Regions from separate parts of the Streptomyces sp. NPDC059256 genome, predicted to be linked through region 1. Evidence: riboswitches for the same ligand, from Rfam matches in the RefSeq annotation. Region 1 holds a riboswitch; each other region holds the start of a gene.

Region 1 (2,192 bases):
TCTGTGCTGTGGATGCTTGGAGACGCTCGGAGGCGTGCTCGGAGATGCTTGGAGACATCAGATACAGCAGATACAGCTGAGGGCCCAGGGCGCTGTGGGATTCCGCCGGTAGGCGCCGGCGCCGCACCTCGCCCGCGCTGACGACCGCTCGCCGGCCATCAGCGCGGCACGGTTCAGATCTTCACACCGTGGGCGCGCAGATACGCGAGCGGGTTGACGTCCGACCCGTAGTCCGCGCTCGTCCGGGCCTCGAAGTGCAGATGCGCCCCCGTGGAGTTGCCGGTGGAGCCGGCGCGGCCGAGTTGGTCGCCCGGCATGACGCTCCGACCGACGGAGACACTCAGCGACGACAAGTGCCCGTACTGCGTGTACGAACCGTCGTTCATCTTGAGGACGACGTTGTAGCCGTACGCCCCGCCCCAGCCCGCTTCGACGACCGTGCCCGCGCCCACCGCCACCACCGGGGTCCCCGTGGAGGCGTGGAAGTCGATGCCGGAGTGGCTGCCGGAGGACCACTGCGAGCCACCCGCGCGGTAGTCCGTGGTGACGTGGGATCCGGCGATCGGCAGACGGTAGGCGTTCAGGCGCTGGCGCTCGGCCTCACGGGCCGCGCGCTCCTTGGCCTCGCGTATCTCGTTGGCGCGGGCCTCGGCCTTGCGCCGGGCCTCCGCAGCCGCCTCCATCCGGGCCAGTGCCTCGCGCTTTTGGATGACGGCCTGGTCGGCGACCTCGTCCGACAAGGAGTGCGCGGACAGCATCTGGGCCGTCAGGGTGTGCTGGGTACGAGCCGTCTGAACGATGGTCGAGCCGGTCACGGCCGCGTCCATCGTCACCGGGGTGGCACCCGCGGTAGTGCCGTCGACGCCATCAGTGCTGTCAGTACCACTGTCGGGGGTGGCGACCGAGCCGGCATCGGCGGCGAAGGAACCGTCGTCGGTGGCCAGGGCAGGACCTGCGAGGGTCCCGACGACTCCGGTGGTGGCGAGGGCCGCGGCGGAGGCGAATCCCGCACTCGTACGCGTCTTGCGGCCCGGGGCACGGTGTCTCCCGGTGGAACGGGCGAGCGCCATGTAGAGGCTGGTCCTTTCCTTCCTTCTCGCCTACCGGGTTAGCTGACGGGTTCGGAGCAGGAAGGTCTCCTACGAATCCCTCCGCACGGTGGCGAAGGCACCCGATTCACCCCAAGGGACCTGGGTCCCCGGCTCCCCAGACTCGCGTCTGACGGGGACTCGGCGATGACTGTCCGTGCCGCGGATGCGGCGTACTGCCCGCGAACAGCCGCACTGACGCTAAGCGGACGGACCGCCAGGCGCCAAACAGACCGGCATTTTTGTTGCCCACGCCACAGTCGAGACGGTGGCCTTCCCCGTAAAACGGACAGGTTTCCTTCCTGTTCGGGTCGCTCGCACTCCCGGAACACGGCAGGGCCCCGGCGCCAGCTGGCTACCGGGGCCCTGCACAGACGTGCACAGACGGACGGCCGTCCGACCGGAAGCGGGCAATCAGCCCGCCACCACGGTCACTTCTCCGATGCCGAGAGCCCGTACCGGCTCCTCGATCTGCGCGGCATCGCCCACGAGGACCGTCACCAGCCGGTCCTGGGGGAAGGCGTTGACCACGGCGGCGGTCGCCTCCACGGTGCCCGTCTGGGCGAGCCGCAGATACAACTGGGCCTGGTAGTCGTCCGCGAGGTGCTGCTCCACCTGGTCGGCGAGCGTGCTCGCCACGGAAGCCGCGGTCTCGTACTTCAGCGGAGCCACCCCGACCAGGTTCTGGACGGCGACATCGCGCTCGGCGTCCGTCAGGCCCTCGGCCGCGAGGGTGCGCAGCACCTTCCACAGATCGTCGAGCGCCGGCCCGGTGTTGGGCGTGTCCACCGAGCCGCTGATGCCCAGCAGGGACGCGCCCGTCCCGTCGGCCGTCGACCGCAGGACCTGCCCGAAGGCCCTGACGCCGTACGTGTAGCCCTTCTCCTCCCGCAGCACCCGGTCCAGGCGCGAGGTGAGCGTGCCGCCCAGGCAGTACGTACCGAGGACCTGCGCCGGCCACACCCGGTCGTGCCGGTCCGCGCCGACCCGGCCGATCAGCAGTTGCGTCTGCACGGCACCGGGCCGGTCCACGATGACGACCCGACCGCGGTCGTCGCCGGTGATCGCGGGGACGGGACGGGGCGCGCCGCTGTCGCCCGACCA
Region 2 (2,192 bases), on a different contig from region 1:
ACCATCAGCGGGCAGCTCGCCCCGGTGGGGGACGGGGCGAGGGACGCGGTGTCCGTACGCGTACCGATGCGGTATCTGCCGCAGCGCCTGGACGTCCTCGACGACGACCGTACGATCGAGCAGAACGTGACCCGGCTGGCCCCCACCGCGACCGACAACGAGATCCGGGCCCAACTGGCTCGATTCCTCTTCCGGGGAGCTCGGGCCGAACAGCGGGTGGGAACGCTCTCCGGGGGCGAGCGGTTCCGTGCCACATTGGCCGCACTCCTGCTGGCCGACCCCGCTCCGCAGTTGCTCATGCTCGACGAGCCCACGAACAGCCTGGACCTGGCCAGCGTCACCCAACTCACCCAGGCGCTGGCCGGCTATCGCGGCGCGTTGATCGTCGCCAGTCATGACCGGGCGTTCCTCAAGGAGTTGGAGATCACCCGCTGGTGGACCCTGGACGCTGAAGGGCTGACCGAGGGGCGTCCCGAGGAACCAGCGGGCTGACCGGGGAACGAGGGGCTCGCCGAACGCCCGGGAGCCGAGGCGGTTCGGGCTGGACCGCTCCCGAGCACGTCAGCGGGTGCCCTGGCCTGATCCGGCCGCTGGTCGGAGCCTGGCAGCCTGCGCAAATGCCACAGAAGACCAGGTTCGGTCACACATGGAACTCGTACAGATGCGAAAGGTAATCATCCGAGCTCGACGGCGCACCGAATGAAAAGGTCACGAAAATGTATCGGACAAATCGAACACCAATCTTCACAGCAGCCACACGGTTTGGCTAGCGTGCTGGCTCAGGCAGCCCGCACCACTGCGGCGACCCACGCCGATCGGGCAGCCACGCCGAATTCGGTCTCCACCCCCATGGGAGACGGGAACCGGGGAACCACCGTGCATCACCGGGGTGAATCGGGCCTGTTCGTGCGCAGGCCCGTAGGGCTCTTCCGTCCGCCCGAACCCGACAGCTAACCCGGTAGGCGGCCTACGGAAGAAGGAGATGCCGGCCCTTGGTGTCGCATCGCAAGGCCCGAAGTCGCAAGGTAAAACCCTCACCTGCCGTGGGACTCACCACGGCGGCCATGGCGTCCGTCGGAATCCTCCCGGCGCAGGACGCACAGGCGGCGGATGACCGGACGCCATCCGTGGAGGAAGTCCAAGAGAAGATCGGCGCCCTGTACCGGAAGGCCGGTACGGGGATGCCGCCGCGGGGAGCGGCGCAGCAGGCAGCCGCCGAAGAACGCCGCGAGGTCGAGGAGTTGCGGTCCGACTACGCCCGACGCGCGGAACGCCTCAGGCAGACGGGCAGAGCCCTGGGATCCTCGGAGGAGCAGCACCCCGCGAAGCCATCGGCTCCGACCGAGCGGCCGAAGGCCCCGGGCGGTGCACCGGCCGAAGACGGTCGGAGAGTGCCGCTGGAGGCGGCGGCGGTCGGCACCCAACACCGCCCAATCGCCGAGAGAACGCAGCGAGCCGCATTCGCCGAAACACCGTCCGAGGCGGGTCGGCCCACCTCGCTCCCCCGCTCACCGAGCTTCCTCCGCACGGGAAAGCAGCAGGTGCAGTCGAAGCTGATCCAGGCGCGCTCCGTGCTGTGGCGGGGGGACGCCGAGGCCAGAGCCCGATTCGCGGCCGTCGAGCAGGAGATGGCGGCCGAGGCATGGCGGATCACCCAGGAGGAGGCCAGACACACGGCGATGGCCCGGGCCGCGGAGGAAGCGGAACTGAAACGGCTGGAGCGGGAGCGCCAGAGGCATCCGGGCTCGCCCTGGGGCGCGGCTCTCGCCGAAGGGGTGCTCGCCTTCGTCCGGGCCCAGTTGGGGAAGCCCTATGTACGGGGTGCGACGGGGCCGCGTTCCTATGACTGCTCGGGCCTGACACGGGCGGCCTGGAGAGCGGCCGGGGTGGATCTCCCCCGTACAGCCCGGGAGCAGGCGCATGCCGGGCGGCAGGTGGACATGGGCGGGCTACGCCCCGGTGACCTGGTCTTCTTCTATGACGACAGCAGCCATGTCGGCATCTCCATCGGCGGCGACAGAATGATCCACGCGCCGCAACCGGGCGTGGACGACCATGTGGAAGTGCGGGAGGAGTCGATCTACATGATGCCGATCCGAGGGATCGTCCGACCTGCCTGACATCTGACGGCTCCGCCCCGCGCGGACTCCCTCTCAGCGCGCAGTCCCGGCTGAACACACCCCGTGAACCGG
Region 3 (2,192 bases), on a different contig from region 1:
GCGATGGCACGGGCGAGGGAACTCGGTGATGAGCACCGCGATCGCTGGCTCCTCGACCACGGTGCGCGGTGGTGAGGACTGCGGACTCCACTGCCCGGCGGCCAACTCGTCCTGCCTGCACCGGCAGGTGACTGCGCATGCGTGTCCTGTGGGTGTCGGCGTGGGAAACGCAGCGAGGCCCTGGAACCCGTGACAAGACGGATTCCAGGGCCTCAGCTGAGCAGTCTTCAATGAGCTGATGAAGCCTCAATAGGCGACCTAGTAGGCCCCGAAGACATTGTCGATCGAACCGTATCGGTCAGCTGCGTAGTTGCATGCGGCCGTGATGTTGGCGACCGGGTCATAGCTGTTTGTCGAAGTTCCGGGAACGTGGTAGGCGCGGAACGTCGGGTCAATGACCTGGAGGAGACCCTTGGAAGGGGTTCCGGCTATCGCGTTGGAGTCCCAGTTGTTGATCGCCAGAGGGTTGCCCGACGATTCACGAATGATGTTCCGGTGAATTCCCTCGTAGGTTCCCGGAATGCCGTGCTCGGCCATGACGGCAAGGGATTCCTTGATCCAGCCGTCGAGGTTGTTGGCGTAGGTCACAGCCGCGGCCGGGGCGCTGTACGCCACGGGCTCGGCAGCGATCGTGGCCGTCTTGGCAGTGCTTTCCGGGGCCTTGCTGCCGACCTTGCCAAGAGAGAGCTTGAGACCGGGGTGGATCAGCGAGGGATCGTCGCCGACGGCCTCGCGGTTCTGCTCGTACAGGCTCTCCCAGCCGCCGCTCAGCTGGTGGTCCGCCGCGATCTGGGAGAGGGAGTCACCCGCGACCACGGAGTACGTCTTGGCGGTGACCTGCTTGCTGACCTGCTGCTGGGCGATGACTGCCGGGGCGGCCTTGGTGCTGGTCGGCTGAGCCGCGTGGGCGGTGGCCGTGCCCAGGGCGGGGATGGCGAGCAGGGCCCCGCTTGCCCCGAGGACCATGAGGCCCTTGGCGATTGAACTGTTCTGCGGGCGGCGGTGCTTACCGAATGCAGGCATGGCGAATTTCCTCTCCGTCGCCTGCGAGGTGAGCTGTCGGATTCGGGCTGGAGATGCCCGGTCGCACACTGCGCGACTTCACCCCAAGCCGTTCCATTGCTGGACGGCGACTTACCTGGTTCCCCCGCTCCTGCCATACGTGAGTGAGTGGGATTTATTGGACGGTGGCAGGATTCGGCGGTCCGTCCGGATTCGAGGATGACCGTAGACGAGAGAACGGGAATGGAACAAGACTCGAATTCCGTTCGGATGGCTATTGGATCATTTCCTGCCTCGGAGCTCTCCCTTTTGGGATTTCGCCCGGATGCTCAACTTTCCTTCTGTGAAGGCGTTGTGGGGTTGCTAGGAAAGATCAATTCTTTGCCCTGCGTGACCCAAGTCACGCAATTTCTCGTTACCTGATAGAGATGATCCTTTGCGGGGCTTGCCCATTCAGTGTGGCGAGAGCCCTTAAGAGGGCAATTCAGACTTAATGGGGCAGATTCTTCGCGTCGTACGGGTGTGGCGTCGTGGCGGCGGGGGCTGGCGAGCAGGTGCGTGTCAGTGGCCCGACTCGATCCGGCAGGAAGTCTCGACGTCGCTCTGCGGGCGTCGGTCAGTCGCCTGTCGGCGGGGAGGGGCGGCGGCTCGTGGGGGTGTCCCGCCCGTCGCGCGGTGTGGGAACGGGTATGGGCGGGCAGCGCCGGCAGGTGGTCTGAATCCCGGACGGTCGAGCGGGCCGATGGGTCGGTGGCGGGAGTGGGCCGCGCCGGTGGTGGGGGCGTTGAAGTGCCGGCAGCCCCTCGTGGGCTGCTAACCCTCCGGGTGCTCGGTTCGAGGGTCGGCGTCCATGGTGGCCCTCAGCTGGGCGAGGATGCCTTGGAGTCGGTCGAGTAGCTCGGGTGGGTGCTCGGCCAGGATGGCGTCCTGTCGTGCGTTCACGGACTCGAAGAAGGACCGGGCGAGCTCTTTCGACTGGACGCTGGCGCGCAGGGTGACGATGCGGCGGTCGCTGTGCTCGCGGGAACGCGAGATGTAGCCCGCGCGTTCCAGGCGGTTCAGCAGGGTGGTCATGGCGCCCGATGTCAGGGAGATACGCCTGCTGAGCAGGGCGGGAGACAGCGGTGTGCCGGACTCCTCGGCCGAGGCGATCTCCAGCAGGGCGAAGGCGTCCGTGGAGTGCACGCCCA
Region 4 (2,192 bases), on a different contig from region 1:
CCCGCCTCGGTGTCGGTGGCGCGAAAGTTCGCCATCGACATCGTGACCGAGTGGGGCCTGCCGGCACGGAGCGGCGAAGTGGACACCGTCCGGCTGATCGTCTCGGAGCTGACGACCAACGCCGTGCAGCACACCTTCGGCCAGTCGCCCACCTTCACGCTGGAACTGAGGTTGGCGCGGGAAGAGGAGCTGATGGTGGGGGTGACGGACAGTCATCCGCGCTGGCCGCAACGGCTTCCCGCCGCCGTACGGCAGGACAACGGCCGAGGCATGGTGATCGTGCGCACCCTCATCGCGGAGTTCGGCGGAAAGCTGCACGTCACTCCGACGGACGAGGGGGGCAAGACGGTGTGGGTCGCCCTTCCTTGGACCGCCTCGGTGCCCGGTTGACGTCGACCGCGCGATGAGGACGGCTCGGTTGCGTGGGGTCCGCCGGACTCGGTGTCCGGTGCCGGTGTCCGGTGCCGGCGTCCGCTTCCAGCCGTTGACCTGACAGAGCTCCGCGCCGACCGCCGGGGGCCACACCCGGGGCCGGCGCGGATCGAGTACCAGGACTCAGCGCGGGATCGTCACCCCACGCGGCCGTACTTGACGCTCTTGGACCAGATCTTGTCCAACTTCACCCAGGACCCCGTCTTGGGGGAGTGCCAGATCTTTCCCTTACCGGCATAGATGCCCACGTGGTAGACGTTCCGGCCGGAGTAGAAGAACACCAGGTCGCCGGCCTGGCGCGCGGACGCGGAGATGCGGCGCGTCTTGTTGTACTGCTGCTGTGCGGTACGGGGGAGCTTCTTGCCGGCCTTCTTGTACGAGTAGAGCGTCAGCCCCGAGCAGTCGAAACGGGACGGTCCTACTGCGCCGTACTTGTAAGGGGCGCCCTTCTTGGATGCCGCCACCTTCAGTGCCTTGCCCGCGTGGCTCGACGCGGCGTGTGCCTCGGGTGTGCCGCCCGGTACGAGCAGCGACCCTCCGAGAGCGGCGAGGGTGAGAGCGGATACCGCTCCCGCCCGACCCAGCAGGAACGGGACGTTGTTCTGCGCACTCATGCGCGACCCTTCGTCAGCCGCCTGTGAAGGATGACCTGTCGGGTTCGGGCGGACGAAGGTGCCCGGCCGCTTGCGCGGCTTCACCCCAAGGAACGTCCGGAATTTCCGGGCGCCCCGTACTGCTTGGGTCCTCCACTCCTGCCGAAGCACTCCTGTCGACCAGTCGCCCCGGCGGCGGCAGGACTCGGCGTCCGCCCGGGCTGCCCCGCCGAGGTGACGGGGGCTTGTCGTCCCAGGGATCTTGACCCACGGCCTGTCAAATTGCCGAGCGGAAACGGCGATATGTGAGTTTTCACACCATTGGTCTGATCGGGTGGACATGCTCGCCGCGCGATCGGCCCTCGACAGGTGAGGATGCCCGTACCAGCACCGGAATAAGGCATTCCGTTCGACGCGTCATCCTTGTGCGCAACTCGACCGTAGCTGCTGGCTCTCATGCGCGTACTTCAAATGGGGTAGCTCAACCACTACTCCTTTGGCGGTTGACGGTCTGGGCGGAGTTCGTTCCGGCCCGTCGTCAGGGGTCGTTAGGAGTTACGGAAGGGGGCAAAGTCACTCGAAGTGATCTGCGTTCGCCGTCGAGGACGCGCAGCGCGCGGGCGAGCGTCTGCACATGGACGTCACTCTCGCCCCTTTGGTGCATCACGGTCAGCGCGTCCTTGAGGGCGACGGCCCCGGAGACCAGTGCCTGCGCGGCACGCAGCGCCCCATAGGTATGGGTGGAACGGGCGGGGTTGATGCGTCCGACCTGATCCACGACGGCGAGGTAGGCGTCGATGAACTGGCCCTCGGCGCGGGTGAGGGCGGGCAGCGGAGGTAGTTCCGGAACCATCGTGGTCACCGGCTTCCGGGCCCGGACGGGGTGGCTCCGCGATTCATGATGACGTGGTCGACGAATCCGTACTCCTGGGCGGCGGTCGCGGTGAAGAAGGCGTCCCGTTCCAGATCCTCTGCGACCCGTGCCGGCTCCCGGCCGGTGTGGCGCGCCATCAGTGCGGTCAACTGCGACTGCTGCCGCAGGAGTTCCTTCGCCTGGATGTCGAGGTCCGAGAACTGGCCGTGCTGCTCTCCCTCCGATGAGGGCTGCTTCAGAACGACCCGGGCTCCGGGGAGGGCCATGCGCCTGCCCGGCGTGCCGGAGGCGAG

What was found. A riboswitch is a leader RNA that binds a small molecule or an ion and turns the genes downstream of it on or off. The one in region 1 is predicted to bind cyclic di-AMP.
Region 2: another riboswitch for cyclic di-AMP. It lies ahead of ACFXJL_RS04250 (C40 family peptidase); the one in region 1 lies ahead of ACFXJL_RS17225 (M23 family metallopeptidase).
Region 3: another riboswitch for cyclic di-AMP. It lies ahead of ACFXJL_RS25015 (transglycosylase SLT domain-containing protein); the one in region 1 lies ahead of ACFXJL_RS17225 (M23 family metallopeptidase).
Region 4: another riboswitch for cyclic di-AMP. It lies ahead of ACFXJL_RS21465 (C40 family peptidase); the one in region 1 lies ahead of ACFXJL_RS17225 (M23 family metallopeptidase).

What each region holds. Positions count from the first base shown of each region.
Region 1 covers NZ_JBHYZO010000006.1:324,612-326,803, forward strand. Annotated here, with positions in the region: gene ACFXJL_RS17225 (M23 family metallopeptidase) at 174-1,070, opposite strand; cyclic di-AMP (ydaO/yuaA leader) riboswitch at 1,083-1,245, opposite strand; gene ACFXJL_RS17230 (pitrilysin family protein) at 1,503-2,192, opposite strand, start outside.
Region 2 covers NZ_JBHYZO010000001.1:987,302-989,493, forward strand. Annotated here, with positions in the region: gene ACFXJL_RS04245 (ABC-F family ATP-binding cassette domain-containing protein) at 1-492, shown strand, start outside; cyclic di-AMP (ydaO/yuaA leader) riboswitch at 817-981, shown strand; gene ACFXJL_RS04250 (C40 family peptidase) at 1,044-2,120, shown strand.
Region 3 covers NZ_JBHYZO010000013.1:132,531-134,722, reverse strand. Annotated here, with positions in the region: gene ACFXJL_RS25020 (HEXXH motif domain-containing protein) at 1-75, shown strand, start outside; gene ACFXJL_RS25015 (transglycosylase SLT domain-containing protein) at 259-1,023, opposite strand; cyclic di-AMP (ydaO/yuaA leader) riboswitch at 1,027-1,183, opposite strand; gene ACFXJL_RS25010 (MarR family transcriptional regulator) at 1,816-2,192, opposite strand, start outside.
Region 4 covers NZ_JBHYZO010000009.1:176,400-178,591, forward strand. Annotated here, with positions in the region: gene ACFXJL_RS21460 (ATP-binding protein) at 1-390, shown strand, start outside; gene ACFXJL_RS21465 (C40 family peptidase) at 570-1,046, opposite strand; cyclic di-AMP (ydaO/yuaA leader) riboswitch at 1,050-1,205, opposite strand; gene ACFXJL_RS21470 (hypothetical protein) at 1,564-1,878, opposite strand; gene ACFXJL_RS21475 (ATP-dependent Clp protease proteolytic subunit) at 1,884-2,192, opposite strand, start outside.